Regions from separate parts of the Streptomyces sp. NPDC056479 genome, predicted to be linked through region 2. Evidence: riboswitches for the same ligand, from Rfam matches in the RefSeq annotation. Region 2 holds a riboswitch; each other region holds the start of a gene.

Region 1 (9,642 bases), on a different contig from region 2:
CACCATCGGCAAGCGGACCACCCTGTACTTCCTGATGATGGTGCTCAGCGTCCTCCTCGCGGTGGCCGCGACCATCCTGGGCAAGCGCCTCGCCCCGAAGCTGGGCACCTGGTACGCCACCGTCGTCGCGGTGGCCGCGTTCGCCGTCGTGATCGCACTGGCGTACGCGTTCCTGCCCGTCGTCAACGAGGTGCCGGGCGACTTCCCAGCCACCGTGCTGTGGCGGTTCCGGCTCTCCGCGCTGGCCATGCAGGTCACGCTGTGGACGGGCTTCGGGCTGCTCTTCGGCGAGCTGGCCGAGCGACTGCTGAATCCCAAGCCGGCCGCCGCGGCTTCGGCCCCGGCGGTGGCCGCCCCCGGCTGACCGGAATGCGATCACGTGCGAGGGCCCGCGGAACCATCCGGGGGCCCTCTCGCGTTCCTCGGGCACCGAGTCGATCGGACAGCCATGGCAAGGACAACCGGCCGATCACCCGATGGACGATCCGACGGGGAGCGGAGGAGCCGAGTGGCCAGACATCCACAGCCGCGCCGCATCACGCTCGGCGGCCGCGAGGCGGTGGCGCTCACCGTGGAGGAGTACGAGCAACTGATGGCCAGCCGGCGGCAGATCGGCGGCCAGAGCGCCCGAGTGCGCGTACTCGGCCAGCAGGTCAAGCGGACCGAGCAACTGCTGCAGGATTTGGAGACGCTGGTCGCGGCCCCGCCGGAACGCTGCCGCGAGCAGCCGGGCGCGATGTGCGCCGACGGCGGGACGACGCAGGCGGACGCTGATCGGGGCTGTCTTCGCTGTGCCGTCGCGGCACTGCTGCGCCGCCACCGCGACTCGGCATCCTGAGATCCCGGGCAGGGTCGTTGCTAGTCGGTGTCCGGCGCGGCCAGGGGCCGCCCCAGCCGCAGGTTCCAGCGTCCGGCCCGTCCACTGAGCTCGGTGGCCGTCAGCGGGGCGACGTCGAGACGCCAGAACGCCGCAGTGGGCATGCCGAGCGCGTGGAGGACGGCCGCGCGTACGATCTCGGGCTCGACCACGGCGAGCGTACGACCGTCCAGATCCTGCGCGGTCGTCAGCCAGCGAGCGACCCGATCGCACAGGTCCCGCACCGACTCACCCCCGTGCGGCGCGCAGCCCGGGTCGGTGAGCCAGCGGCCCACCGGCTCCGGCTCGGCGGCACTCACCTCGTCGAGCGAACGGCCCCGCCAGCGGCCCACATCCAGCGCGGCCAGCTCCGGTATCGCCGGACCGAGCAGACCGAGCAGACCGAGCGCCTCGGCCGTCTCTTGGCAGCGCGAGCTCGGCGAGGTGAGCACACGGGCGGGCGAGGGCAGGGTCCCGGCGGCGGCGGCCGCCTGCGCTGCGCCGGTGGTGTCGAGCGGGGTCCGGCCGTCGTCGAAGCGGGCCTGGCGCAGTGCTGCGTTCATCGCGGGTGAGATGAAGGTGACGCGGCTGGTCACGCGGTCGCTCCTCGTGCCGGGGTCATGACGTGCTGCTCGCCCATGGGCCGGGCCCTCACCGCATGAGCGGTGAGGGCCCTTGGCCGGTCGGCCGGGTCAGGACCCGGACAGCTCCTCCCGTACCGTACGGGCCGCCGCCACCAGGTTCTCCAGCGAGGCCCGGGTCTCCGGCCAGCCGCGGGTCTTCAGACCGCAGTCGGGGTTGACCCAGAGCCGCTCGGCCGGGATCGCCTTCAGGCCCGTGCGGAGCAGCCCGGCGGCCTCCTCCGTGCTGGGGACGCGCGGCGAGTGGATGTCGTACACGCCCGGCCCGGCCTCGCGCGGATAGCCGTGGGCGGCCAGCTCGCGCGCGACCTGCATGTGGGAGCGGGCCGCCTCCAGGCTGATGACATCGGCGTCTAGGTCGTCGATGGCCTGGACGATGTCGCCGAACTCGGCGTAGCACATGTGCGTGTGGATCTGCGTGTCCGGCCGCACCCCGCCGGCGGTGAGCCGGAACGCCTCCGTGGCCCAGGCGAGGTAGGTGGTGTGATCGGCCGCGCGCAGCGGCAGCGTCTCGCGCAGCGCTGGCTCGTCCACCTGGATCACCGAAGTGCCGGCCGCTTCAAGGTCGTTCACCTCCTCACGCAGGGCGAGCGCGACCTGGCGGGCCGTCTCGGCGAGCGGCTGGTCATCGCGGACGAAGGACCAGGCGAGCATGGTGACCGGTCCGGTGAGCATGCCCTTGACCGGGCGGGAGGTGAGCGACTGGGCGTACGTCGTCCAGCGCACCGTCATCGGCTCGGGGCGGGAGATGTCGCCGGCCAGGATCGGCGGGCGGACGTACCGGGTGCCGTAGGACTGCACCCAGCCGTGCCGCGTGGCGAGGTAGCCGGTGAGCCGCTCGGCGAAGTACTGGACCATGTCGTTGCGTTCGGCCTCGCCGTGCACCAGGACGTCGATGCCGGTCGTCTCCTGGAAGGAGACGACCTCCTGGATCTCCGCCTTGATGCGCTCCTCGTAGCCGGCCGCGTCGATCCGGCCGGCGCGCAGATCGGCGCGCGCGATGCGCAGTTCGCCGGTCTGTGGGAAGGAGCCGATCGTGGTGGTCGGCAGCAACGGCAGCTTCAGGTGCGCGCGTTGGGCGGCGGCCCGCTCGGCGTACGGCTGCGAGCGGCGGGCGTCCGCCTCGGTGACGGCCGCCGAACGGGACCGGACCGCCGGGTCACCGGTGATCGGGGAGCCGGCGCGGGAGGCCAGGTCGGCCCGGTTGGCGGCCAGTTCGGCGGTGATCGTGCCGGTGCCCTGGGCGAGGCCCTTGGCGAGCGTGACGACCTCGGCGGTCTTCTGCCGCGCGAAGGCGAGCCAGCGCAGGATCTGCGGCTCGATGTCCCGCTCCGCCGCCGCGTCCAGCGGCACATGAAGGAGGGAGCAGGAGGCCGACACGTCCACCCGGTCGGCCAGGCCCAGCAGGGTGCCGAGCGTGGCCAGCGACGCCGACAGGTCGTTGACCCAGATGTTGCGGCCGTTGACGACCCCGGCCACCAGTCGCTTGCCGGGCAGCCCGCCGACGGCCGCGAGCGCGCCCAGGTTGGCGGCGGCGGACCCCGTGAAGTCCAGTGCGAGCCCCTCGACCGGCGCCTTGGCCAGCACGGGCAGCGCCTCGCCCAGCCGGTCGAAGTACGACGCGACCAGCAGCTTCGGCCGGTCGGTGCGGCCGCCGAGGTCGCGGTAGGCACGCGCGGCGGCGTTCAGCTCGGCCGGGGTGCGGTCCTGGACCAGGGCCGGTTCGTCCAGCTGAACCCACTCGGCGCCCGCCGCGCGCAGATCGGCCAGGATCTCCGCGTACACCGGCAGCAGCCGATCGAGCAGGGTCAGCGGCTCGAAGTCCGCGGCGACCCCGGGCGCGGGCTTGGCGAGCAGGAGATAGGTGATCGGGCCGACCAGGACCGGCCGGGCGGTCAGGTCCAGCGCCAAGGCCTCTTTCAGCTCGGCGACCTGCTTCGTCGAGTCGGCCGTGAACACCGTGTCCGGCCCCAACTCCGGCACGAGATAGTGGTAGTTGGTGTCGAACCACTTGGTCATTTCCAGCGGCGCGATGTCCTGGGTGCCGCGCGCCATCGCGAAGTAGCCGTCCAGGGCGTCGGCCTCGACCGAGGAGCGGTGGCGTTCGGGGATCGCGCCGAGCGCGACCGTGGTGTCCAGGACGTGGTCGTAGTACGAGAAGTCACCGGTCGGCACCTCGTGGATGCCGGCGTCGGCGAGCCGTCGCCAGTTCGAGCGGCGCAGTTCGGCGGCGGTGGAGCGGAGGGCGTCAGCGGTGACACGGCCCTTCCAGTAGCCCTCGATGGCCTTCTTCAGTTCCCGGTTCGGGCCCTGGCGGGGGTAGCCGTACACGGTGGCCCGTGCTGCCGCGGCTGCGGACTTGGTGGTCACGGAGATCTCCTTCGCGAGATGAATCCCTGAGATCCCGGCGACGGGACGAGAGCGCGAAGGGGTGACGAACCGATCGGCAACGGCCGTACGGCCGTCCGTTCGGTCATGTTCGCCGACCCGCCCTCGAGGTCACCGGGATGTCCGCGCACGAGTGGTTCGCGCGCGGGCAGTTGGCAGGTCTTCGGACTCGCGGGCACGCCCTCCTGGCCGGAGGACACCTACTGGCCGTCGCTTCCCGGGCCCGGTACGTCGGACCCAGTGCGTATGACGGCGGTCGTTCCCGCTCACCGCTGCGGGGCAGTCCCGGATTCCCACCGGGTTCCCTCTTGCGACGCATCCCGTCTGGCCGACGGGGCGAACCAGCTGCACGGATCAGCCTACCTGGCCGTACACATGGAACCCCCGGCCGCTCTTACGGCCCAGCAACCCCGCCTCCACCATCCGCTGGAGCAGCGGGGGAGGGGCGTGGAGGGGTTCCTTGAACTCCTCGTAGAGCGACTCGGCGATCGAGGCGACCGTGTCGAGGCCGATCAGGTCCGCGAGCTTCAGCGGGCCCATGGGGTGGGCGCAGCCCAGTTCCATGCCGTCGTCGATGTCGGCGGCGGTGGCGAAGCCGGACTCGGCCATGCGGATGGCGGACAGCAGGTAGGGGACGAGCAGCGCGTTGACGACGAAGCCCGCCCGGTCCTGGGAGCGGATCACGGTCCGGCCGAGGGCGCCGGTCGCGAAGTCCTCGACCCTGGCGATCGTCGCCGCCGACGTGTGCAGGGAGCTCACGACCTCCACCAGCGGCAGAACCGGCACGGGGTTGAAGAAGTGCAGGCCCACGACCCGGTCCGCGCGGCCGGTCGCCCGGCCGAGCCGCATGACCGGCAGGGAGGAGGTGTTGGTGGCCAGCACGGCCGCCGGATCCTCGACGATCTTGTCGAGCGCGGAGAACACCTCGATCTTGGCGTCCGGGTTCTCCACGACGGCCTCGACGACGAGCTGCCGGTCGGCCAGTTCCTCCAGACTGCCCGTGAACACCGTCCGGGCGAGCGCGTCCCGCGCGGCGGCCTGCTCCAGCCTGCCGCGTCGCACCGCGCGGTCTAGCGAAGCCCCCACTCGTTCCCGGGTGGCGCGGGCCGCGACCGCGTCCACCTCGCAGACCACGGTGTCGAGTCCGGCCAGCGCGCACACCTCGGCGATCCCGGCCCCCATCTGCCCGCCGCCGACCACGCCGACGCGCCCGATGCCCCCGCTCATGCCCCGGCTTCCGTCCGCCGCACCAGATGGCGGCGGTAGGCGTCCGGCGTGAAGAACCCCGGCAACTCGCCCGCCAGCGCGCTCCGTTCGAACAGCGCGCGGATCTCGTCGACCGGCGCCCACGGATACTCGGCGCCCAGCGCCACGATCTCGTCGTCGACCAGCCGCAGCACGGTCTCCCGGTCGATCACCCGGTGCCGCAGCCACTGCCAGATCTGCACCCGGGCGATCTCGGCGGTGGCCGCGTCCTCCATCAGGCCGTTGATGGCGACCGCGCCCTGTCCGCGCAGCCAGGCCGCGAAGTAGCGCAGCGCCACGGCGATGTTGACGCGCACCCCCTCGGGTGTGGGGGGCCCGCTGATCCGGCGCACCGACAGCAGGTCGGTGGCGCTGACGTCCACGTCGTCACGCATACGGTCGATCTGATGCGACCGGTCGCCGAGGACACCGCCGAACACCTCACGGCAGACCGGGACGAGCCCCGGATGGGCCACCCAGGACCCGTCGAACCCGTCCTCCGCCTCCCGCTCCTTGTCCAGCCGGACGGTGGCCAGCGCGGCCTCATTCCCGGCCGGGTCCCTGCCGGGCACCTGGGCGGCCATGCCTCCGATGGCGTGGGCGCCGCGACGGTGGCACGTGCGCACGAGGAGTTCGGTGTACGCCCGCATGAAGGGAGCAGTCATCGTCACCTTCGCCCGGTCGGGGAGAAGGAAATCGGTGCGGTGACCGAAGGTCTTGATCAGGCTGAACAGGTAGTCCCAACGGCCCGCGTTGAGCCCCGAGCTGTGCTCGCGCAGCTCGTAGAGGATCTCCTCCGTCTCGAACGCGGCGGTGATCGTCTCGATGAGGACCGTGGCCCGGACCGTGCCGCGCGGTATCCCGAGCAGTTCCTGGGCGAGGACGAACACGTCGTTCCACAGCCGGGCCTCGTACCGGTTCTCCAGCTTCGGCAGATAGAAGTACGGGCCGTGGCCGGCGTCGATCTGACGCTGGGCGCAGTGGAAGAAGTACAGCCCGAAGTCGACGAGGGCGGCGGGCACGGGATGGCCCTCGTACGCGAGGTGTTCCTCGTCGAGATGCCAGCCGCGGGGGCGGACCACGATGGTGGCGAGCCGTTCGCCGAGCCGGTAGTCCTTGCCCTCCGGGGTGCTGAAGTCGATACGGCGCTCGATGGCGTCGAGCAGGGTGAGCTGCCCGCCGATGACGTTCTCCCAGGTCGGGGAGGTGGCGTCCTCGAAGTCCGCCATCCACACCTGGGCCCCGGAGTTGAGCGCGTTGACGGCCATACGGCGGTCGGGCGGGCCGGTGATCTCCACGCGCCGGTCGGTCAGCCCGGGGGCGGGCGGCGCCACACGCCAGGTCGGATCGGCGCGCACGGCGGAAGTGACCATGGGGAAGTCGAGCACAGAGCCGCTCGCCAGGCGCAGAGCCTGACGCCGGCGCTCCTTCATCAGATCTTGGCGACGCTCACCGAAGGCGGCGGCGAGGTGGCCCAGGAAATCCAGGGCGGCGGGCGTGACGATCTCGTTGTGCCGGTGACCGGGGGCGCCGAGAACACGGACACGGTGGTTGAGCGCAGTAGTGGACAACGGTTTCTCCTGACTGAAGGCGAGGACACGTCCTCAAGGGGCGCGGGGAACCGCGCGACCAGCCCCCACGCACCCGCGGACGACAACCGGACCTAGTGGAACTGCTCTTCCTCCGTGGAACCGGCCAGCGCAGTCGTGGAGGACGCAGGATTCACCGCCGTGGACACCAGGTCGAAGTACCCCGTACCGACCTCCCGTTGATGCCTGACCGCAGTGAACCCCTGCGCCAGCGCAGCGAACTCCCGCTCCTGAAGGTCCACATACGCCGTCATCCCGTGCTCGGCATAACCCCGCGCAAGATCGAACATCCCGTGGTTCAGCGAGTGGAACCCGGCCAGCGTGATGAACTGGAACCGATACCCCATTGCCCCCAACTCCCGCTGGAACTTGGCGATCTGGTCGTCGTCCAGCGCCGCCTTCCAGTTGAAGGACGGCGAGCAGTTGTACGCCAGCATCTGATCCGGGTACCGGGCGTGGATCGCCTCGGCGAACTCCCGGGCCTGCGCGAGATCCGGCGTACCGGTCTCCACCCAGATCAGATCGGCGTACGGCGCGTACGCCAGCCCGCGTGCGATCACCGGCGCCATGCCGCCCCGCACCCGGTAGAAGCCCTCCGCCGTGCGCTCCCCGGTCACGAACTCGGCGTCACGCTCATCGACATCGCTGGTCAGCAGGTTGGCGGCCAGCGCATCCGTGCGGGCGACGATCAGCGTCGGCACATCGGCGATATCGGCCGCGAGCCGTGCCGCGTTGAGGGTGCGGATGTGCTGCGCGGTCGGCACCAGCACCTTGCCGCCGAGGTGGCCGCACTTCTTCTCGGAGGCCAGCTGGTCCTCGTAGTGGATGCCGGCGGCCCCCGCCGCGATCATCGCCTTGGTCAGTTCGAAGGCGTTCAACGGGCCGCCGAAGCCGGCTTCCGCGTCGGCGACGATCGGTGCGAGCCAGTCCGTGGTGTCGCCCGCGTCCTCGGCGGTGGCGATCTGGTCTGCGCGCAGCAGGGCGTTGTTGATCCGACGGACCACCTGGGGCACGGAGTTGGCCGGGTACAGGCTCTGGTCCGGGTAGGTGTGCCCGGCCTGGTTGGCGTCGGCGGCGACCTGCCAGCCGGACAGGTAGATCGCCTGGAGGCCCGCCTTGACCTGCTGCACGGCCTGGCCGCCGGTGAGCGCGCCCAGCGCGTGGACGTAGTCCCGCTCGTGCAGTTGGCGCCACAGCCGCTCGGCGCCGCGCCGGGCCAGGGTGTGCTCCTCGCGGACGCTGCCGGAGAGCCGTACGACGTCCTCGGCGCCGTAGGTGCGCTCGACGCCCCGCCACCTGGGGTCGTTCGCCCAGCGCCGCGCGAGCTCGTCGGCCGCCTGCGTCCTCGCCTCTGCCATGACTGTCACCGTCTCCTCGGTTGTTGTGTCTGCCAACCCCCCACTGGGAGCGACTGGGTTGGCACTGCGTGTCGTAGGGGTGAAACGCGGCCCGCCGTCGCCAGGGGCGAAGCTGAGCAATGCTGCCGATGCAGGACCTCGCCGATGCCGGGATCTCCGACGTCAGGGCGTGAGTCGCGCCCCGGTTCCGGGCGGTGTCTGCCGGGTCCGGCGGGCCGCACTGGAACTCTGGCACTGGCACTGGGTGCCATCAATGGTGGACGAATGCCAAGTTCTGCGAATCTTCTCGCCGCCGATTGCCAATCTTGCGAAGGGTGCGAGCGGCGCGGGTTCGCATACGCTGACCGGATCCCGTCCCGGATCCGACAGGAGCGCAGGTGAGCAAGACCTACGCGGGCGCGCGGCTGCGGCGGCTGCGCGAGGAGCGCCGGATGAGCCAGGCCGAACTCGCCCGCGTCCTGGCCATCTCGCCGAGCTATCTCAACCAGATGGAGCATGACTCCCGCCCGCTCACCGTGCCCGTTCTGCTCCGGCTCACCGAGACCTTCGGCGTCGACCCGGGCTTCTTCTCCGAGCGCGACACCGCCCGACTGGTGGCCGACCTGCGCGAGGCGCTGACGGGTGAGATCGCCGCCGCCCGGGTCTCCCCGTCCGACCTCGCCGAACTCGCCGCACGGATGCCCGCGGTCGCCCGGGTCCTGCTCGACCTGGGCCGCCGCAACCAGCAGCTGTCCGAGCGGCTCGCGGGGGCCGACGGCCGCGACAGCGCCGACGCCGGGCCGCGCTCACCGCACGAGGAGATCCGCGACTTCTTCTACCGCCGCCAGAACTACCTCCACGACACCGACGTCGCCGCCGAGCAACTGGCCGAGGAGATCGGCATCCGGCCCGGTGAGATCCTCCGGGCCCTGACCGCACGCCTCACCGACGCCCACGGAATCCGCCTGTCCACCGGCTCCGGCGACCATCTGCACCACTACGACGAACCGACCCGCACCCTCCACCTCTCGACCCGGCTGCGCCCCGGCCAGCGCGCGTTCCGTATGGCGACGCAGCTCGCCCTGCTGGAACACGGCAGCGAACTGGACCGGCAGGCCGCCGAGGACTTCCCGGCCGACTCGCCCGCCCGCACCCTGGCCCGCATCGGCGTCGCCAACTACTTCGCCGCCGCGCTGGTGTTGCCGTACACCGCCTTCCACACGGCGGCCGAGGAGGTCCGCTACGACATCGAGCGCCTCACCGACCGCTACGGCCTCGGCTACGAGACCGTCAGCCACCGGCTGAGCACCCTCCAGCGCCCCCGGCTGCGCGGCGTGCCCTTCTCCTTCGTCCGGGTCGACCGCGCCGGCAACATGTCCAAGCGGCAGTCCGCGACCGGGTTCCACTTCTCCCGGGCCGGCGGCACCTGTCCGCTGTGGAACGTCTACGAGGCCTTCGCCGCGCCCGGCCGGATCCTTGTGCAGATCGCCGAAATGCCGGACGGGCAGCGGTACTTGTGGACCGCCCGCGCGGTCACCCGGCACCGTGGCGGCTGGGGCGAGCCCGGCAAGACGTTCGCCATCGGG
Region 2 (10,553 bases):
GCGATGCAGAAAGAGGGCCCGACCGGGGTGTACGTCGTCGTGGACGACGTCGACGCACACCACCGACGGGCCGTGGAGCACGGCGCGGAGATCCTGATGCCCCCGACGGACCAGGACTACGGCTCACGGGACTACATGGCCCGGGACCTGGAGGGCAATGTGTGGAGCTTCGGCACCTACGCGCCGGAGTTCAAGGGCTGAGCACCGGCCGGGCTCAGCTCCCCCCGGTGTGCACCTGGAAGGCGGCCCGGCGTACGGCCTTGGCGAGGGCCGGGTCGGGGTGCGCGGCGGCGAGCGCGACGAGGACCTGCACGGTGCGGGGGTGACCGACGGCGCGCACCTCGTCGAGAAGCGCGGGGACGGTGGGCTGGAGCGCGGACTCCAGGTGCCGTACGAGCATCGGGGCCTCGCCGTGGTCGGCGACGGCGGCGGCGGTGTCGACCCACAGCCAGGTGGCCTCTTCGCGGGTGAGCACCTCGTGAGCGTCCTCGGGGTCGATGCCGTCGTGCTCGGCGAGCCACAGCAGGGCGTACGGCCGCAGGGTCGGCTCGTCCACGACGGCGCGTACGTCGGGCTCGGCGGGGGCGCCGACGACGCGCAGCGCCTCGAAGGCGAGGCCGCGCAGGAGGGCGTCGTCGCCGCGGGAGGCGATGAGGAGTTCGGTGACGGCGCTGCCGACGGGGCGGGCGGCGAGCCAGGCGCGGTATTCGTCGCGGGCGGCGTTGGGGCGGAGCTGGGCGCAGCCGCGGAGCATGTCCTCGGCCGCCCGCTCGATGTTCCCGGCGGGGCTCTGCGCGGCGACGCAGATCTGCTCCAGCTTGACCCACACCGCCCAGTTGCCGAGCGGGGTGAGGGTGGCCTGTCCATCCCCGTAGGTGAGGGCGCCCACGGAGGTGAGGGCGTGCAGGGCCCAGTCGAGGAGCGGGGCGAGGGAGGGGTCCTCGGCTGCCGCGGGGACGGGGACGGGCTCGGGCCGGGGCCCGTAGGGGATCTCGCATCTCTCGGTGCGCAGCTCGGTGACGCGCTGCTCCAGCAGGTCGAGCAGCTGCTCGACGGGGACGGGCCCGGCGGACAGCTGGAGGAAGGAGAGCACCTGGGGCAGGGCCGAGACGACGTCTGCCACGGCGCCGTGGCCGTGCTGCTCGGGTTCCGGGTGGGCCAGCGACCAGGCGTCGAAGAGGGCGACCCAGCCGCGCAGTACGGCGCTGTCGTCGCGGTCCCAGGCGCGCAGCCGCCAGCCGGGCCGGGCGCTGTCGCCGTGCACCTCGACGAGACCGGCGAGCCGCGCGGTGTCCCAGTCGGCGCGCACCTGAGCCACGGTCAGGCCCAGGTCGCCGGCGGCCCGTTCGGCGGTCGCGTCGGAGAGGGTGCCCTTGCCGTCGGCGTGCGCGCCGTCGCGACCGGGGCCCAGCGAGGCGTCGGCCCAGTGGGCGACGCGGGCCGCGGCGGCCAGACCGGAGCGAGCCATTCTGGCCAGCTCGGACCGGGCCGGTGTGCCCTCCGGGGGGCGGGGCGCGGGGCGGCGTGGGCGCCGCTGGTTCACAGCTCTGGGGGCGGCGGCCAGGGGTCGCGGGCGGACGAGTCGAAGCCTGGAGTCGCGCGGGATACGGGACGTCACGGGTGCAGTCTTCCGGTTGACGGTCCGAAAACCCAAACGGAATGTCACGAGGGGCGACGGGGATGGCCAACGCACGGGGTCCCGCGAGCGGCTGAGGGCCGATAACTGGCCAGTGGTACGGGCTTAAACGGAATCTGCGGGACCGGTGCGGGACGGGGTGCGGGCCCCGACGGGCCCGTGGGTCACATGAGGGGGGTCATGAAGCGGCGCAGGGATTCCTCGTACGCCTCGGGGTCGGCGTTCCACATGGCCGCGTGGGGGGCGTGTTCGACCGTCTGCAGGTTCACCAGGTTGGGGCGGGTGTCGGCCAGGCGGCGGGAGAGGGTCCAGGGGGCCACCCTGTCGCCGGGGCCGTGGAAGATCAGGGTCGGCACCGTGAGGTGGTCGAAGGCATCGGGGTCCGGGGTGCGGCCGGCGTTCAGGCCGGTGCGGCCCTGTGCCGCGCGGACGGCGAGCGGCAGGAGCGCGCTCGGTGTGTGGCGGGCCGTGGCGAGGGCGCGCAGGGTGGTCTCCCAGCTGAGGACCGGGGAGTCCAGGACCAGGCCGGAGACCCGGTCGCGCAGCCCCGAGTGCGCGGCGGCGCGCAGCGCCATCGTCGCGCCGGTGGACCAGCCGAGCAGGACGAGCTGCTTGGCGCCGTACCGCATGGCGTAGCGCATCGCCGCGTCCAGGTCGCGCCACTCGGTCTCGCCGAGGTGGTTCAGGCCGTCCGGCGAGCGGGGTGCGCCGAGATCGCCGCGGTAGGCGAGGGCGAGGACCGGGAAGTGACGGCCGCTGAGGAACCCCATGACGTTCATGGCGTGCTCGCGGGTGGTGCCGAGGCCGTGCACCGCGATGACCCAGGTCTCGCGTGCGCCGGGGACGAACCATGCGGGCAGGGAGCCGAGTTCGCCGGGGATGTCGATGTCGGCGTGGTCGAGGCCGAGGGCCGCGCTGGGGTTGCCGACGTACACGTTCGGGGTGAGCCAGACGCTGTCGCCGGGCTCGAGGGTGCCGTGGGTGACGCGTTCCAGGCGGCGTACGACGGTGTCGGCGGAGTGATTCGCCGCGGTCAGGACGGGGCCGACGACCGCGTGCGAGCCGTCACCGGAGAGTCCGTAGGTGCCGGGGCGCAGGGAGGCGAGGGCGCGGGTGAGCGCGATCTGGCCGGCGGCCGTGGCGTGCACGGTGAGCCGGGGTTCGGTGGGCAGGGGCCTGCCCGGGGGAGCCGTCAGCGCGGCCCCACTGGCGAACCGCCCGGCGGCGACGCTCGCGGCGCCGGCGGCCAGGGCCACGGTGACGGCGGCGGCCGTCGCTTTGACAGTGCGCACCATTCCAGTGTCCGGGCGGACGGGGGTCGCGGCCAGTGGGAGGGCGACTTCGAGTGAAGCTCACTGCGGGTTCACTGCCGTGGGCTGGAGGGGGCGCGGCGTCGGGGCGCGGGCCCTGCTGGGGGCTGCCGCCAGGAGGGGGCGCGGCGTCGGGGCGGGCCCTGCTGGGGGCTGCCGCCCCAGGACCCCCGCTTCGGCCCTGAACGGGCCTCGTCCTCAAACGCCGGACAGGCTGAAACAGCACCCCCTCACCCCCGCTGTCCATACCCCCGCAACCGCTCCCCCACCTCCGCCACCTGCTCCTCCGACAACAACGAAGGCGCAAGCCCCGGGACCGACGACGCCGTCAGCCACACGCGGCACATCCACTCCAGCTGGGCCGTGCGGTCATAGGCCTGGTCCAGGGTCGTGCCGTGGGCGATCGTGCCGTGGTTCTGGAGGAGGCAGGCGGTGCGGTCGGTGAGGGCACGGAGCATGTTCTCGGCCAACTCCTGGGTGCCGTAGGTCGCATATGGGGCAACCCGGACCGGTCCGCCGAGGGCCGCGGCCATGTAGTGGATCAGCGGGAGCTCGGGGACGAGGGCCGAGACCGCCGTCGCGTGGACCGCGTGCGTATGGACGACCGCCTCCGCGTCCGTGGCACGGTAGATCGCCAGATGCATGGGCAGCTCACTGGTCGGCACGAGCGTCCCCAGCACCTGCTCACCGTCCAGGCCGACGCCCGTCAGGTCATCCGGAGTCAGCCGGTCGTACGGCACCCCCGACGGCGTGACCAGCACCGTGTCCCCGACCCGCACCGAGACGTTCCCGGACGTCCCGACGACCAGCCCCTCGGTCACCGTGCGCCGAGCCGTCGCCACGAGGGCCTCCCAGGCCTCCGCCTCCTCGGGCCGCGCACTCCTACCCCACGGCTCCCCCACTTCCTGTGAGCCCTCCCGCGCATCCCTCGCGCCCCGCCGGTCCTGCCGCTCCTCAGCCATGTCCGCGATCCTGCCAGCCGGGCCCCGCACGCCGCGTCAACTCGCGGCCGGGCCGCGCACTTTAGGGCGGAAGGCCCCACTCGGGAAGGTCGCATAACGGGGCATACAACCCTCGCCCCAGGCTTGGCCGGAGATCGATCAGCATTCAACGATCTTCCAGTACTGTCTGCCTGATTTGTCGTGCACGTCGCCATTCCGGGGGGAAATATGGCCCGTGATCGCAAACCGTCCCGTCACCGCTCCCGCCTCATAGCGATATCCGTGGCGGCCCTGACCCTCAGCGGAACCGCCCTCGCCGAGATCCCGGCCGCCGCGGCGAGCAAGCCCAAGGGCCATGACGTCTCGTCCCACCAGAAGAACGTCAACTGGCAGAGCTCCAAGGCCAAGGGCGCCAAGTTCGTCTACGTCAAGGCGACCGAGTCCCACACCTACCGCAACCCCTACTTCGGCCAGCAGTACTCCGGCTCCCGCAACGCGGGCCTGGTCCGCGGCGCCTACCACTTCGCGCTGCCGGACAAGTCGTCCGGCCGGACCCAGGCCGCGTTCTTCGTGCGCAACGGCGGCGGCTGGCGGTCGGACGGCTGGACCCTGCCGCCCGCCCTCGACATCGAGTACAACCCGTACAGCAAGCACAAGTGCTACGGACTGAGCAAGACCAAGATGGTCGGCTGGATCCAGTCCTTCAGCAACGAGGTGAAGCGGCTGACCGGCCGCCGGCCGGTGATCTACACGACCACCCACTGGTGGAACAACTGCACCGGCGCCAGCCGCGCGTTCGCCTCGAACCACGCCCTGTGGATAGCGCGCTACAACTCCTCGACCGCGGGCTCGATGCCGGCCGGATGGCAGTTCTGGACCTTCTGGCAGTACGACAACGGCGGCAGCCTGCCGGGTGATCAAAATCTCTTCAACGGCTCCATGACCCAGCTGAGGAAGTTCGCTCGCGGCTACTAGCCCGGCGGCGCCTGGGCCGTGCGGCGACCGGCAGACCGAAGGTCTCCTCTTCCGGCGCTCCCGGACACCGTGCGGCCCACCCCAGTTCACCTTTCGTTCATCCAGGTTACTTACGTTCGTCCGGCCAATGACCTCGAACGATTGCCTGGGTAAATGGAAAACTTCTCGCTGATCCTCGCGATTGTGGTGGTAACCGCACTCGCGTTCGATTTCACGAACGGTTTCCACGACACCGCCAACGCGATGGCCACGACCATCTCGACCGGTGCGCTCAAGCCCAAGGTCGCGGTGGCCATGTCCGCCGTGCTGAACCTTGTCGGCGCCTTCCTCTCCGTGGAGGTCGCCAACACGATCTCCAAAGGTCTCGTCGACGAGACCGGCATACGTCCCGAGGTCATATTCGCCGCGCTGGTCGGCGCGATCCTCTGGAACCTGCTGACCTGGCTCGTGGGCCTGCCGTCCAGCTCCTCCCACGCCCTCATGGGCGGCCTGATCGGCGCCACCATCGCCTCGGCCGGAGTCGGCGCCGTCCACGGTGACGCGCTCGTCACCAAGGTGCTGATCCCGGCGATCGCCGCCCCGCTGGTCGCGGGCATCGCCGCGCTGCTGGCCACCCGCCTGACCTACACCCTCGGCAAGAAGGCCGACGGCAAGGCCGCCGCCAAGGGCTACCGCACCGGGCAGATCGCCTCCGCCGGCCTGGTCTCCCTCGCCCACGGCACCAACGACGCGCAGAAGACCATGGGCATCATCACCCTCGCCCTGGTCGCCGGCGGCGCCGTCGCCCCCGACTCCGACCCGCCCCTGTGGGTCATCCTCTCCGCGGGTCTGGCCATCGCGCTCGGCACGTACCTCGGCGGCTGGCGCATCATCCGCACCATGGGCAAGGGCCTGACCGACCTTCAGCCGCAGCAGGGCTTCGCCGCCCAGACCAGCGCGGCCACGGTCATCCTGGCCTCCTCCCACCTCGGCTTCTCCCTGTCCACCACGCACTCCGTCTCCGGTTCGGTGATGGGCGCCGGCCTCGGCCGCAAGGGCGGTGTCGTCCGCTGGTCGACGGCCACCCGGATGTTCGTCGCGTGGGGTCTGACCCTCCCGGCCGCCGCCCTGGTCGGCGCGCTCGCGGAGTACGTCACGGGCTTCGGCGCCTGGGGCACGGCCGTGGTCGCCGTCTTCCTGATCTCCTCCAGCGCCGCGATCTGGAAGCTCTCCCGCCGCGAGGTCGTCGACCACACGAACGTCAACGAGGCGGACGAGTCGCCCGGCGTGGTCACCACGGCCATCGCCGCCGTGACCCCGCCCCCGGCGGGCCCGGCGCCCGAGGACCTGACGGCCACGATCCCGGCCCCGTCCGCCGAGGCGGCGCCCTCGCAGGCCTCCGTCTGACGACCACCCAGTTACTCAGCTACCCAAGAAAGAAGAAGCATGAAGATCGACTGGGCGGCCCTCGGCTCCGTCTTCGGCGTCAGCCTCGTGGTCACGGTGGCCCTGGTGGGCCTGTTCACCCTCGGCATCGTCGGCCTGTCCCGCCAGGAGAAGGCCTCGGCCCAGGGCGGCTCGGCCGCTCTCGCGGTCACCGGTGCCTACGCGTGCTTCGCCGCGTGCGCGGCGGCGGTGGCGTACGGGATCTATCTGATCGTGGCCTGACGCACAGCGCGAGCATCACCTGAAACACCCGAGGTGCGGGACGGACGACCGTCCCGCACCTCTCCGCTGTGTGGGCCTTCGCACACTCTCCCGTCGCAGGTCAACGGCAAGTTGACGCCCCTTCCAACCCCGTGGTGGACTGCCGGGGCCAAGTACGGCGGCAGAAGAGGAAGCCGGTGTGATTCCGGCGCGGTCCCGCCACTGTCACCGGGGTAGAAAGCCCCGGGAGCCAGGAACTCTCACCGCCGGTCTCGTCGAACCAGGGCGTGGACACCCTGAGTGAGGACATGACGCGATGCCCGCCTGCCGATCGACACGCAGTATCAGACCCACGTGTGACCCCACGGTCGGCTGACCCCGATGCGAGCCGATCGCGTCTTCGCGTACGGCGCCGCCGCCGGACTTCTCGGTGATCTGCTGCTCGGCGATCCTCGCCGGGGGCATCCGGTCGCCGCGTTCGGGCGGGCCGCCGCCGCCGTGGAAAGCCTGTTGTGGCGCGACGACCGCGCGTGGGGTGCGGTGCACACCGCCGTGTGCGCCGGTGGCGCCGTCGCCGCCGGAGCGCTCGCCGCGCGTGTCGTACGTACCTCTCCCGCCGCCTCCGTCGCGCTGACCGGCGCCGCCACCTGGGCGGTCGTCGGGGGGACTTCACTGGTCCGGGAGGCCCGGTTCATCGGGCGCGCCCTGGAAGCGGGGGATGTCGACGGGGCGCGTGCGCGGCTGCCGCATCTGTGCGGACGGGATCCCAAGGCGCTGGACGCGGACGGGATCGCGCGGGCGGTCGTGGAGTCCGTCGCCGAGAACACCTCCGACGCCGTGGTGGGGGCTCTGGTGTGGGGCGCCGTCGGCGGGGTTCCCGGGCTGCTCGGGTTCCGGGCCGTGAACACGCTCGACGCCATGGTCGGACACAAGTCGCCCAAGTACCGCCGCTACGGGTGGGCTTCGGCCCGGCTCGACGACCTGGCCGGCTGGCCGGGGGCACGGCTGACCGCCGTACTCGCCGCCGTCGCGGGAGGCGACCCTCGTGGAGCGGTACGGGCCTGGCGCGCCGACGCCGCCCAGCACCCGAGCCCCAACGCCGGGCCGGTCGAGGCCTCGTTCGCGGGGGCGCTCGGGGTTCGGCTCGGCGGCACCCTGTCGTACGGCGGGCGGGTCGAGCATCGGCCGGTACTCAACGGCGAGGCCGGACGGGCCGTTCGGGCCACGGACATCGAGCGTGCCGTACGTCTCTCGCGGCGCGTGAGCTGGCTCGCGCTCGGTGTGTGCGCCGGCGCGCGGCTCCTGAGGAAAGGGCGTGCATCATGACGGGCGGTGGTCTCCTCGTCGCCGGCACCACCTCCGACGCGGGCAAGAGCGTCGTCACCGCCGGGATCTGCCGTTGGCTGGTGCGGCAGGGGGTGAAGGTCGCGCCGTTCAAGGCGCAGAACATGTCCCTCAACTCCTTCGTCACCCAGGAGGGTGCCGAGATCGGGCGGGCGCAGGCCATGCAGGCCCAGGCCTGTCGCGTCGAGCCGACCGCGCTGATGAATCCCGTGCTGCTCAAGCCCGGTGGCGAGCAGAGCAGTCAGGTCGTGCTGCTGGGCAAGCCGGTGGGCGAGCTGAGCGCACGCGGGTATCACGGCGGGCGGCAGCAGAAGCTGCTCGGGACCGTGCTGGACTGTCTCGCCGAGTTGCGGGGCACGTATGACGCGGTGATCTGTGAGGGGGCCGGCTCTCCGGCGGAGATCAATCTGCGCCGGACCGACATCGTCAACATGGGCATCGCCCGCAACGCCGGGCTCCCGGTCCTCGTCGTCGGCGACATCGACCGCGGCGGCGTCTTCGCCTCCTTCTTCGGCACCGTCGCGCTGCTGTCCCCGGAGGACCAGGAGCTCATCGCGGGGTTCCTCGTCAACAAGTTCCGCGGCGACGTCACGCTCCTCGAACCCGGCCTCGACATGCTGCACGGACTCACCGGGCGGCACACGTACGGCGTTCTGCCCTTCCGGCACGGGCTCGGGATCGACGAGGAGGACGGGCTGCGGGTGTCCCTGCGCGGGACCGTCCGGGAATCCAATGTCGCCCCGCCCCTCGGCGAGGACGTGCTGCGGGTCGCCGTCTGTGCGATCCCGCTCATGTCCAACTTCACCGACGTCGACGCCCTGGCCGCCGAACCGGGCGTCGTCGTGCGGTTCGTGGACCGGCCGGAGGAGCTGGCCGACGCGGATCTGGTGGTGGTCCCCGGCACCCGGGGAACCGTCCGCGCCCTGGAGTGGCTGCGGGAGCGCGGGCTCGCGCGAGCCCTGGTCCGCAGGGCTGCCGAAGGGCGGCCGATCCTCGGCATCTGCGGCGGCTTCCAGGTCCTCGGCGAGCACATCGAGGATGACGTCGAGAGCCGGCGCGGGCAGGTCGAGGGGCTCGGGGTGCTGCCCGTCCGGGTGCGGTTCGCCCGGGAGAAGACCCTCACCCGGCCGGTGGGCCAGGCCCTCGGCGAGCGCGTCGAGGGCTACGAGATCCATCACGGGGTCGCCGAAGTGACCGGAGGCGAAGCCTTCTTGGACGGCTGCCGGGTCGGCCAGACCTGGGGCACGCACTGGCACGGCTCACTGGAGTCGGACGGTTTCCGACGGGCGTTCCTGCGCGAGGTGGCGGCCGCCGCGGGCCGCCGGTTCGTGCCGGCGCCGGACACGTCGTTCGCCGCGCTGCGCGAGGAGCAGCTCGACCGGCTCGGCGATCTGATCGAACAGCACGCGGACACGGACGCGCTCTGGCGGCTCATCGAGTCGGGCGCGCCGCAAGGACTGCCTTTCATTCCACCGGGAGCGCCCGCATGAGCACAGTGTTGTTGTTGTCGACCGCCGACACGGATCTGCTGGCGGCCCGCGCCGCCTCCGGTGCCGACTACCGGATCGGCAACCCGACCCGCGTGGACGTCGAGAGCGAGCTGCCCGCGCTGCTCGACGGCGCGGACATCGCCGTCGTCCGACTGCTGGGCGGCAAGCGGGCCTGGGAGGACGGGCTCGCGAAGCTGAAGGCCTCTGGTGTGCCGACCGTGCTGCTGGGCGGCGAGGCCGTGCCGGACGCGGAGCTGATGGCCGAGTCGTCCGTCCCGGCCGGCGTGGTGGCCGAGGCGCTGAAGTACCTCGTGGAGGGCGGGCCCGCCAACCTCACCGAGCTCGCCCGGTTCCTCTCCGACACCGTGCTGCTGACCGGCGAGGGGTTCGACGAGCCGCAGAAGATGCCGGAGTACGGCGTCCACGGCGACCGTACGGTCCGGGAAGGCCGTCCCACCGTGGGCGTGCTCTTCTACCGGGCCCATGAGCTCAGCGGCAACACCGCCTTCGTGGACACCCTGTGCGACGGCGTCGAGGCGCACGGTGCCAACGCCCTTCCCGTGTACTGCGGTTCGCTGCGCGGTGCGGATCAGGAGCTGTACGAGATCCTCGGCAGGGCCGACGCCCTGGTCGCCACGGTCCTCGCGGCGGGCGGCACACACGCCTCGCAGGCCTCGGCGGGCGGCGACGAGGAGGCGTGGGACATCGGCAGGCTGGCCGAGCTCGATGTGCCCGTGCTGCAGGGTCTGTGCCTGACGTCGTCCAAGAGCGCCTGGGACGAGTCCGATGCCGCGCTCTCCCCGATGGACGCGGCGATGCAGGTCGCCATCCCGGAGTTCGACGGCCGCCTGATCACCGTCCCGTTCTCCTTCAAGGAGCAGGGCCCGGACGAGGTGCCCGTGTACGTGGCCGACCCGGAGCGGGCCGGGCGCGTGGCCGGGATCGCCGTACGGCACGCCCGGTTGAAGCACAAGGCGAACGCCGAGAAGAGGCTCGCGCTCGTCTTCACCGCCTACCCGACCAAGCACTCGCGCGTCGGCAACGCGGTCGGCCTGGACACGCCCGCCTCAGCGGTGCGGGTGCTGGACGCGCTCAAGCAGGCCGGGTACGGCGTGAGCGAGTACCCCGACAACGGCGACGAGTTGATCCACCGGCTCATCGAGGCGGGCGGACACGACGTCGAGTGGCTGACCGAGGACCAGCTGGCGTCGGCGCCCGCGCGGGTGCCGCT
Region 3 (10,553 bases), on a different contig from region 2:
CGGTGCTGTCCAAACTGCCCGCCGAGGAGCTCTCGGCCTCCCCCAACCGACTGATGCTCGACCTGGGACTTGCCGGGGCTCTGGGCGCGCAGGGCCGTACCGAGGAAGCATGCGACCTGGCCCGCCAGGTCCTGGACGACTGCCGTCGGCTCTTCCACGACAAGCACCCCTACACGGTGGCCTGTTACGCAAACCTGGCCGTGCTTCTCCATGCGGCCGATGAGACGGCCTCCTCCCTGGCCCACGCCGAGCAGGCGGCAAGGGCCTTCGCGGAGATCTTCGACGACGACCACCCGTTCACCCTGATGTGCCGGGTGAACCTGGCCAATGCCAAGGCCGCACTGGGGCAGCGGCAGCAAGCCCGCGCCACGTACGAGGAGGTACTGGACCGGCTCCGCGATGTCCTCAACGACGACCAGCACCCCGCCCCATTGGTCTGCGCGGCCAACCTCGCCGTGGTCCTGAACGAACTGGGAGAGACCGAGGCCGCCGAACGGCTGCGCGAGCACGTGCTGGGCGCGCTCACCGCCCGGCTCGGGGCCGACCATCCCCGCCCTCTGGCCCTGCGCGAGTGGTGCCGCTCTGGCTGGGAGTTCGACCCCTACCCCATCCTTGGCCAGCAGTGATCCGCACTCCCGCGAGCACGGCCGAGTCTGTTGAGACCCCCTACACCACGGCCTCGTAACGTTCGCGGGCACGGTCACGAAGCCAGGCGAGTGTCACCGGTACGGCGGGCAACGCGGCGAAGTGCGCCGCCCCGGGCTTCAGTACGGGTGTGGCCGAAGGTATGCGGTCGGCCAGCCACCGGAAGTGGCCGACGGGCGAGAAAGTGTCGTGCTCGCCATGCCATAGCAGCAGAGGAACATTCACGATTCTGCCTGGCTCAAAGCCCCAGTCCCGCCTGAACGACAGCACGTCGTCGAGCCATCCGAAGGAGGAACGCACAACGCTGTTCTGGTAGTTGGCGAGGAGCAGACCTCGGATCCCGCCATGTGCCACCACTGCCCGGTCGGCCGCGGGCAGCGCCGGAGCCAGCCAGCTCAGAAGCGACTCAGGGTTGTCTCTAATGGCATCCGCGTTACCGGCCAGTCTGGTCTTGAGTCGCTGCAGGAACCCCGCGGAATCGTGGTGGATGGCCTCGGAAGCGGCCCGGTAGGCGTCGACGTTGGAGTGTGCCATGCCGTCGAACCAATCAAGCCCGTCGGCATCGGGCGGGGCGATGCTCACCAGGGCGGCTGCGCTCGCCACCCGGTCCGGGAGCAGCGCCGCGCAGGCCAATGCGTGCGGTGCGCCTCCGGAACGGCCGATCACGGAGAAACGCGCCATCTTCAGGTGATCGGCGATGGCCTCCACGTCTGCGGCGGCGTGCTCGACCTTGCGTCCCTCGAATCGCTCGGATTCCCCGTATCCCGGTCGGTCGTAGGAGATGAGACGAATCCCCAGCCGGTACAGATCGATGGCCCGTGGACGCGGCCCGACCCTGCTACCCGGAGTGCCATGCAGCAAGAACACCGGATGTCCTTTGGGGTCCCCCGACGTCTCGAAGGCGAGCAGTCTCCGGCCGTCACCACTCTTGACGATTGAGAACACCAGGCGCGCCTCCCGTCGGCCGGCGCCTACGCGCCCTTTGGAGCCACTCGCTGAGACAAACGGTAGAGGATGGCGCCTCGCGACGTGACCGTTCAAGCGGCGCCCGGCGCGCGTGGCCGTATAAAGATCACCATGAGCACCGCAGACCCCATGAACTCCCCGCACACCATCGCCCCCTTGGACCGACTCATGGCCGAACGGGCCTGCGAGCGAGTCATTGTCGACTTCGTCCATCGCCTCGATCTCGGCGAACCAGCCTCCGTCGCGGAGTTGTTCACCGAGGACGGCATCTGGACCTGGCCGGAGGGGAAGCGGGCGGTCGAGGGTTGGGTGGCGCTGCGGGAGTACTTCGGCTCCCGGCCCGCCGACCGGCTCTCCCGCCGCATGATGTCCAACGTCCTCGTCACGGTCACCACCCCGGACACGGCGACGGCGACCTCGTACTTCACGACGTACCGCGTCGACGGTTACGAGGACGGCATAGTCCCGGCCGGGCCGCCCGTCCAGGTCGGTCACTACGAGGACGCGTTCCGCCGGATCGCGGACGACGGCAGCTGGCGGCTCACCTCACGGACCCTCCACCTTCCCTTCGGCGGACCCACCCCGCGGGCCGGCGGCTAGCCACGCATGAAGGGGCGGATCAACTCCTCGGACTTGCCCAGGAGTTCGATCTCCCCCGGCGTCATCGTCGGGTTGGCGGCCCGTCGGCGCAGCGCCTCCGTGAGGCCGTTCTCCGTGAGGTGGGACGGGTCGGTGAGGAGGGCCTTGAGGATGGCGTGGGCGGGCGCGGCGAGGGGCCCCTCGTCGACGGCGACCTGGGCGAGGATCACCGCCGAGGTGCCCCAGTCGAGGCCGGGGTCGCCCTCCTGCGTGTCGCTCCAGTCGATGACACAGGGGCCGTCGGGCGTGAGGACGACGTTGTCGGGGTGGAGGTCAAGGTGCAGGACGCGGCGCTGCGACACACGTGCGGGGATGTCGTGAAGCTGGCGCAGCAGGCGGGCCAGGATGCGGCCCGCCTCGTCCGCGCCCATGGTCCCGGCGCCCAGCGCCCCCAGCATCGTCGGCCCCGACAGCCGCCGCATCACCAGGTCGGTCCGCGAGGAGTCGGCGAGCCGGACCCGGGGCGCCGGGTAGCCGTGCTCGCGTACGTACGCCATCACCGCACCCTCGGCGAGCGCGTCCCGGTACCCCTCCCGGTCGCGGCGCAGTACCCACGCCTCGTCGATCTCGTACACGTCGGCCGTGCGCCCCGCGCCCAGCAGCCGCCCCGCCGCCCCGGTCCCCTCCGTCATGAGGGGACGGTGTCTCCGCCGCCCACAGCCCCCTCTCAACCCCTCCCTACCCCCGGGTAGAGTGTCGCCGTCGTCATCACACCCGTACGTGGGAAAGCCGGTGCAATTCCGGCGCTGACCCGCAACCGTGAACCGGTCGTCGTCGAAGGCCGGTGAGCCGGATCGCCGCGTACGTCACTGTGACCGGCTCACGTGCCCCGGCAGCCGGCCGGAGCACGGCACCGTCGAGGTATACGGAGCCGAGCCGCCGGGGCTCTCCCCTGCGCTGCCCGGTTCCCCCTAGGGAAGGGCACCCGCCGATCATGTACGTCCGTCGTAGCGCCGCGGTCCTGGCCGCCGCCGTCGTGATCGGCGCGGCCACGCCGGCCGTAGCCGCCGACTCGTCCCCGTCCGCGTCGCCGTCGAAGGCGCTTCCCGCCGAGCTGTACGGCGACGGGGATCCCACCTATGACGGCGTCTGGCGCCAGTCCCTCGCGCTGCTCGCGCAGGACACGGTGGGGGTGAAGCCGGCCAAGGGTGCGGTGGACTGGCTGGTGGGGCAGCAGTGCGCGAACGGGGCCTTCGCGCCGTACCGCGCCGACGCGAGCGGCGCCTGCGACAGCAAGCTCCTCATCGACACCAACAGCACTGCGGCCGCCGTTCAGGCCCTCGGCGCGCTCGGCGGCCACGACGCCGCCACCGGCAAGGCCGTGACCTGGCTGAAGTCGGTGCAGAACAAGGACGGCGGCTGGGGCTACACCGCGGGCGGGCCGAGTGACACGAACTCGACGTCGGTCGTGATCGGTGCGCTGGCCGCCGTGGACGAGAAGCCGGCGGAGGTCGTGAAGGACGGGCAGTCGCCCTACGACGCGCTGATCAAGCTCGCCCTGCCGTGCAAGGCCGACGAAGCGGGCGCCTTCGCCTTCCAGCCGGACAAGAAGGGTGACCTGGTCGCCAACGCGGACGCGACGGCCGCGGGCGTCGTCGGCACGCTCGGCAAGGGCCTCGTGGTGAGCGCCGGCAAGCCGTCGTCGGACGCCGCCTGCACCGACGGCGGCTACCCGGCCCCGCAGCAGGCCGCGGCCAACGGCGCCGCCTACCTCACGAAGACCCTCGCCAAGGACGGCCACCTGAAGTCCGTCCTGCCTGGAGCCGAGGACCAGCCCGACTACGGCAACACGGCCGACGCGGTCGTCGCGCTCGCCGCGCAGTCCGGTGCCGATGCCGCCCAGAAGCCCCTGCGCTGGCTGGAGCAGAACTCGGCCCAGTGGGCGGCGCAGAGCGGCCCGGCCGCCTACGCCCAGCTGATCCTCGCCGCCCACGCCACCGGCACCGACCCGCGCGACTTCGGCGGCTCCGACCTGGTCAAGCAGCTCAACGCGACCGGCCCCGCACCGCAGGACTCGCCGACGGCCACGGACAAGCAGGAGGAGAAGGACAAGGAGAAGGACGACAAGGGCGACAGTCCCTTCGGTGTCTGGTGGTACGTCGGCATCTTCCTCGTCGTCGGCATCGGCATCGGCTTCCTGCTCAGCGGCCGCAACAAGGGCCGCCGATCGTGATCCGCCGCGCACTCGTTCGCGCACTCGCTCCACTCCTGGCCGCGCTGGTCCTCGTGACCGGCGCGGCCCAGGCCGCCCAGGCGACCGGCTACCGCTACTGGTCCTTCTGGGAGCGCGACGGCGGCACCTGGACCTACGCCACCCAGGGCCCCTCCCTCGCCCGCCCGTCCGACGGGGACGTCCAGGGCTTCCGCTTCGCGGTGAGCGCGGACTCGAAGGACGCGGCCCAGCCGAGGGGCGCGGCCGAGTTCGCGGTGATCTGTGCGCGAACTCCCGCGCAGGACGGCGAGAAGCGGGTGGCGCTGGTCATCGACTTCGGTTCGGCGGCGGACGCCGCGTCGGGCGAGACGCCGCCGGATCGTCGTACCGCCTGTGCCCGGGTGGCCCCCGACGCGACGACGGCGGAGGCTCTGGCGGCGGTCGCCAAGCCCCTGCGCTACGACACGAACGCCCTGCTGTGCGCCATCGCCGGGTACCCGCAGAAGGGCTGCGGGGAGCAGGTGTCGGACACCGACAGGCCGGCGCCGACCGACAAGGAAAGCCGGCAGACGGCCACCGACAACAAGAGCGACTCCGCCGACGGTCCCTCCCTCGGCCTGGTCACGGGGATCGCCGTGGTGGCGGTACTGGGGGCGGCAGCCGTCTGGCAGGCACGACGGCGGCGAGCCTGATGGCCCCCCGGCCCACACCCACACACCCGGCCTCCATCCCCCGGCCCCAACGCCTCCCGGCGCTGCACCCCGGCGCCTGGTGGCTCTGGTCGCTCGCCCTCGGCACCGCAGCCACCCGCACCACCAACCCCCTCCTCCTCACCCTTCTCATCGCCACCTCGGCCTACGTCGTGGCGACCTGCCGCCCGGACACCCCCTGGGCCCGCTCCTACACCGCCTTCGTCAAGCTCGCCCTGGTCGTCATCCTCATCCGGCTCGTCTTCGCCGTGGCCCTCGGCTCCCCCATTCCCGGCACGCACGTGATCGTCACGCTCCCCGAAATCCCCCTCCCGGACTGGGCGCAGGGCATCCGGCTGGGCGGCAGGGTCACCGTCGAGACTCTGCTCTTCGCGTTCTACGACGGTCTGCGGCTGGCCGCCCTCCTCATCTGCGTGGGCGCGGCGAACTCCCTCGCGAGCCCCACCCGTCTGCTCAAGTCCCTCCCCGGCGCGCTGTACGAGATGGGTGTGGCGGTGGTCGTGGCCCTCACCTACGCCCCCAACCTGATCGCCGACGTCCAGCGCCTGCGGTCCGCCCGCCGGCTGCGCGGCCGCCCCGACACCGGTGTCCGCGGCCTCCTGCACGTCGGACTCCCCGTCCTGGAGGGCGCGTTGGAGCGCTCGGTCGCCCTCGCCGCCGCGATGGACTCGCGCGGATACGGCCGTACGGCCGACGTCCCGCCCCGCGTCCGCCGTACGACCGCCACGCTCACCCTCGGCGGCCTGCTGGGCGTCTGTGCGGGAACGTACGGCCTGCTGACCGCCGAAGGCGGGACGTACGGTCTCCCGGTCCTCCTCATCGGGCTCGCCGCCGCGCTGGCGGGCCTGCGCCTCGGTGGTCGCCGCTCGCTGCGCACCCGTTACCGCCCGGCCCGCTGGGACGCTCGTGCCTGGCTGGTCGCCGGTTCCGGCGCGGCGGTCGCCGCCCTGCTGATCCTCGCCGCCGACCGTGACCCTGCGGCGCTGCACCCCGGCGTGGTCCCGCTGGTCGCGCCCACCCTTCCCCTGTGGCCCGCGGCGGCCGTACTCCTCGGCCTGCTCCCGGCCTTCGTCAGCCCCGCACCCCGGACCGCCGCGCCACGGAAGCCCGCGCTGCGCCCCGCCCCCAAGGAGACGTCGTGATCCGCTTCGAGAACGTCTCCGTGACGTACGACGGTGCCGTCGAACCCACCGTGCAGGGAGTGGACTTCGAGGTCCCGGAGGGCGAGCTGGTCCTGCTCGTCGGTCCTTCGGGGGTCGGCAAGTCCACCGTGCTCGGCGCGGTGAGCGGGCTCGTCCCGCACTTCACCGGCGGTACCCTGCGCGGCCGTGTCACGGTGGCCGGCCGTGACACCCGTACGCACAAGCCGCGCGAACTCGCGGACGTGGTGGGCATGGTCGGGCAGGACCCGCTCTCGCACTTCGTCACGGACACGGTCGAGGACGAACTCGCCTACGGCATGGAGTCGCTGGGCCTCGCCCCGGACGTGATGCGCCGCCGCGTCGAGGAGACCCTCGACCTGCTCGGCCTCGCCGACCTCCGCGACCGCCCCATCGCCACGCTCTCCGGCGGCCAGCAGCAGCGCGTCGCCATCGGCTCGGTGCTCACCCCGCACCCCAGGGTCCTGGTCCTGGACGAGCCGACCTCGGCCCTGGACCCGGCCGCCGCGGAGGAGGTCCTCGCGGTCCTGCAACGCCTGGTCCACGACCTCGGCACGACGGTCCTGATGGCCGAACACCGTCTGGAGCGTGTGGTCCAGTACGCCGACCGGATCGCCCTGCTCCCCGCCCCCGGGGCGGCCCCGATCGTCGGCACCCCGGCGGAGATCATGGCCGTGTCCCCGGTGTATCCCCCGGTCGTTGCGCTGGGTCGTCTGGCGGGCTGGTCGCCGCTGCCCCTGACGGTGCGAGACGCCCGACGACGGGCAGCGGACCTGCGGGCACGACTCGGCGAGCGGGACAGCGACGCCGTTGAGGGGCGCGGGGCCGCAATCGACTTGCGGCTGACGCCGCATGGGCACGACCGGCCATCCACCACCAGCGGCCGCAGGTCCTCCGAAGCCCCCGAGCCGGCGGGCACCACCCACCGCCGATGGTTCCGACGCACGCGCACCCCCGCCCAGCCCGCCCTTCGATCCCCCTACGCCGCCGAAGTACGGGCCCTCACCGTCACCCGCGACCGAATCCGCGCCCTCCACCACATCGGCCTCACCGTCACCCCCGGCGAGACCATCGCCCTCATGGGCCGCAACGGCGCCGGCAAGTCGACGCTGCTCAACACCCTGGTCGGTCTCGTGGCACCGTCCGCCGGCCATGTCGAGGCCGGCGGAGCCGAACCCCACCGCACACCACCCCGCGACCTCGTCCGGCGCGTCGGTCTGGTCCCGCAGGAACCCCGTGATCTGCTCTACGCCGACACGGTCGGCGCCGAGTGCACGGCCGCCGACACCGACGCGGGCGCCGAACCCGGTACCTGCCGCACCCTGCTGTCCGCGCTCCTGGCGGGCATCCCGGACGAGATCCATCCCCGTGACCTCTCCGAGGGCCAGCGTCTGACGCTCGCCCTGGCCGTCGTCCTGACGGCCCGCCCGCCTCTGCTGCTCCTCGACGAACCGACCCGCGGCCTCGACTACGCGGCGAAGGCCCACCTCGTCACCCTGCTGCGCGACCTCGCCGACCGGGGCCACGCCATCGTCCTGGCCACGCACGACGTGGAGCTGGCCGCCGAACTGGCCCACCGGGTGATCCTTCTCGCGGAGGGCGAGGTGATCGCCGACGGCCCGACGGCGGACGTCGTGGTCTCCTCGCCGTCCTTCGCCCCGCAGGTCACCAAGATCCTGGCGCCGCAGCAGTGGCTCACGGTCACCCAGGTCCGGCAGGCGCTGTCATGACCGGCGCCCAGGGGCAGGCGCGCCCCATCCGTCTCGGACCGCGCTCCATCACCGCGCTCCTCCTGGTCAGCGCGGTCGGTGTCGCCGCCCTCGGCTGGCCCTTCCTCGCCCTCCCCACCTCCCAGGTCAGTGCGCACGCCCAGGACGCGCCCTGGCTGTTCACCGGCCTCCTCGTCCTGCTGGTCGCCATCGTCGCGGCGACGATCTCCGAATCAGGGCTCGGCCCGAAGGCGGTGGCGATGCTGGGGGTGCTCGCGGCGACCGGTGCCGCGCTGCGGCCCCTCGGGGCGGGGACGGCCGGTCTCGAGCCGATGTTCTTCCTGATGTTGCTGAGCGGACGGGTGCTCGGCCCCGGCTTCGGCTTCGTCCTCGGCTCCGTGACGATGTTCGCGTCCGCGCTGCTCACCGGCGGTGTGGGGCCGTGGATGCCGTTCCAGATGCTGTCGATGGGCTGGTTCACGATGGGTGCGGGGCTGCTGCCGGGCCCGGACCGGCTGCGCGGCCGTGCGGAGCTGGTCCTGCTGGCCGGCTACGGATTCCTGGCCGCCTTCGCCTACGGCACGGTGATGAACATGCAGGGCTGGCCGTATCTGATCCAGGACGGCTCGAACATCGCGCCCGACCCCGACGTCGGACCGCTCGCCAACCTGGCCCGCTTCGTCGCGTACTGCCTGGCCACTTCCCTCGGCTGGGACCTCGGCCGGGCGCTGGTGACCGTCGTACTGACCCTCACCCTCGGTCCGGCGATCCTCAGGGCACTGCGCCGGGCCACCCGCCGGGCGGCATTCGAGAGCCCGGTCACATTCGACGCACCCACACGGTGAGGCCCCGCACGCAGACCGTCACGCGCTCGGTGAACCACCCCACATGACCCACATCACCTACGATTCTCCATAGTCGGACAAAACGGATGTCATGCACGCGTCCGCACCCGCACTGACCTGCACATAGAGATCCACGTCACACGATCAGCCCTCCCTCCGCATACGACCACAACTAGCAAAAGGGCTCATTGCGGACACCCTCCCGGGCTGCTTCTCTGGACGACGTCGCACGGCGCCGACGTGCCCACAGGGCCGCGGCGCCGACGCACGCCCCCCGCCTCGCATCGCGTGGTTCCGGCATGTCCGCGACGCCCATGACCCCGACGAAAGGCTCCACGTGTCCGCCGTTTCCCTCTTCACTCGCATCTCCGCCCCGAAGAAGGCCCTCGCCGGTGCCGCCCTGGCCGCCGCCACGGCCGGCACCCTGTTCGCCGCCGCGCCCTCGCAGGCCGCGGAGAGCGGGTCCTCCTCGGCGCAGGCGGTCGCGAAGAAGATGATCTCGGACTCGGGCCAGTACCAGTGCTTCTCGAAGATCGTCGACCACGAGAGCGACTGGAACGTCAACGCCACCAACGCCTCGTCCGGCGCCTACGGCCTGGTCCAGGCCCTGCCGGGCAACAAGATGGCCTCCGCCGGTTCCGACTGGAAGACCAACCCCGCCACCCAGATCGAGTGGGGCCTGGACTACATGAAGGACCGCTACGGCAGCCCGTGCGGCGCCTGGGGCTTCTGGCAGTCGAACGGCTGGTACTGAGCCGAGCGGCACGCCCACTGAACCGAAGGCGGCGACCCCCGATCCCCGGGGTCGTCGCCTTCGCCGTACTCGTAGGGGCGAGGTCCGGGACCTTCTGAGGGACATCCCGGATGGGCACCGCGGGCGGCGTCGGCAGGATGATCTCCATGACTCCGCAGAGGATCTCCCGACGCTCCCTGGTCCGCGGTTCCGTGGCCGCCGCGGCCCTTCTCGCGGCCTCCGGCACGACGGCCCGCGCGAGCGCGGCCGAGCGCGCCGGCCACGCCGGCCAGGCGCTGGACACCGAGGCGTTACAGGCCGCGATCTCCGACCTCGCGCATCCCCCGTCCGTCTCCGCGCAGTTGCGCGCCACGCAAGGGTCCGAGCACTGGTACGGCACCGCGGGCGTGTCCGACGTCACCACCGGGCGCCGCCCCCGTCCCGCCGACGGATTCCGGGCGGGAAGTGTCACCAAGGCCTTCGTGGCCACGGTCGTGCTGCAGCTGTGGGCGGAGCGGCGCGTGGAGCTCGACGCCCCCATCGGGCGCCGCCTCCCGGATCTGCTCGCGCCGCACTTCGAGCAGATCACCGTCGGGCAGCTGCTCAACCACACCAGCGGTCTGCCCGACCACGAGGGCCTGCCCGACGACTCCACCCCCGAGGGCGTCCTGCGCCATCGCTTCGACCGGTGGACCCCCGAGGAGTGGGTCCGCACGATCCCCGCCGACCGCCCGCTGAAGTTCCGGCCCGGCACGAAGCAGGAGTACCGGGGCATCACCTACGTCCTTCTGGCCCTCCTCATCGAGAGGCTGACGGGGCGGCCGTACGGCGAGGTGATCAGGTCCCGCATCGTGGAACCACTGGCACTGAGGGGCACCCTGCTCCCGGGCGACGACCCCCATCTGCACGGCCCGCACATTCACGGCTATCTGCGCATGACCGGCGGCACCCTTGAGGACGCCACCGTCTTCGACATGTCCAACACCTGGGGCGA

The links. Region 2 has a riboswitch for cobalamin ahead of ACFQ6S_RS29245 (cobalamin biosynthesis protein). Riboswitches for the same ligand answer to the same signal wherever they lie in the genome.
Region 1: linked by a shared signal. The riboswitch ahead of metE (5-methyltetrahydropteroyltriglutamate--homocysteine S-methyltransferase) and the one ahead of ACFQ6S_RS29245 (cobalamin biosynthesis protein) in region 2 are both predicted to bind cobalamin.
Region 3: linked by a shared signal. The riboswitch ahead of ACFQ6S_RS17340 (prenyltransferase/squalene oxidase repeat-containing protein) and the one ahead of ACFQ6S_RS29245 (cobalamin biosynthesis protein) in region 2 are both predicted to bind cobalamin.

The regions. Positions count from the first base shown of each region.
Region 1 is NZ_JBHTRZ010000003.1:404,899-414,540, reverse strand. It holds gene ACFQ6S_RS13405 (CbtA family protein) at 1-364, shown strand, start outside; gene ACFQ6S_RS13400 (hypothetical protein) at 509-838, shown strand; gene ACFQ6S_RS13395 (histidine phosphatase family protein) at 859-1,452, opposite strand; gene metE (5-methyltetrahydropteroyltriglutamate--homocysteine S-methyltransferase) at 1,549-3,867, opposite strand; cobalamin riboswitch at 4,022-4,246, opposite strand; gene ACFQ6S_RS13385 (3-hydroxybutyryl-CoA dehydrogenase) at 4,240-5,112, opposite strand; gene aceB (malate synthase A) at 5,109-6,701, opposite strand; gene aceA (isocitrate lyase) at 6,794-8,077, opposite strand; gene ACFQ6S_RS13370 (short-chain fatty acyl-CoA regulator family protein) at 8,455-9,642, shown strand, end outside.
Region 2 is NZ_JBHTRZ010000008.1:56,585-67,137, forward strand. It holds gene ACFQ6S_RS29210 (VOC family protein) at 1-201, shown strand, start outside; gene ACFQ6S_RS29215 (hypothetical protein) at 215-1,468, opposite strand; gene ACFQ6S_RS29220 (alpha/beta hydrolase) at 1,801-2,928, opposite strand; gene ACFQ6S_RS29225 (class II aldolase/adducin family protein) at 3,177-3,908, opposite strand; gene ACFQ6S_RS29230 (lysozyme) at 4,116-4,862, shown strand; gene ACFQ6S_RS29235 (anion permease) at 5,016-6,248, shown strand; gene ACFQ6S_RS29240 (hypothetical protein) at 6,288-6,509, shown strand; cobalamin riboswitch at 6,627-6,769, shown strand; gene ACFQ6S_RS29245 (cobalamin biosynthesis protein) at 6,870-7,814, shown strand; gene ACFQ6S_RS29250 (cobyric acid synthase) at 7,811-9,322, shown strand; gene cobN (cobaltochelatase subunit CobN) at 9,319-10,553, shown strand, end outside.
Region 3 is NZ_JBHTRZ010000004.1:174,237-184,789, forward strand. It holds gene fxsT (FxSxx-COOH system tetratricopeptide repeat protein) at 1-626, shown strand, start outside; gene ACFQ6S_RS17325 (alpha/beta hydrolase) at 667-1,590, opposite strand; gene ACFQ6S_RS17330 (nuclear transport factor 2 family protein) at 1,723-2,211, shown strand; gene ACFQ6S_RS17335 (phosphotransferase) at 2,208-2,882, opposite strand; cobalamin riboswitch at 2,933-3,067, shown strand; gene ACFQ6S_RS17340 (prenyltransferase/squalene oxidase repeat-containing protein) at 3,185-4,423, shown strand; gene ACFQ6S_RS17345 (SCO2322 family protein) at 4,420-5,094, shown strand; gene ACFQ6S_RS17350 (energy-coupling factor transporter transmembrane component T) at 5,094-6,254, shown strand; gene ACFQ6S_RS17355 (ABC transporter ATP-binding protein) at 6,251-8,002, shown strand; gene ACFQ6S_RS17360 (ECF transporter S component) at 7,999-8,826, shown strand; gene ACFQ6S_RS17365 (transglycosylase SLT domain-containing protein) at 9,164-9,580, shown strand; gene ACFQ6S_RS17370 (serine hydrolase domain-containing protein) at 9,727-10,553, shown strand, end outside.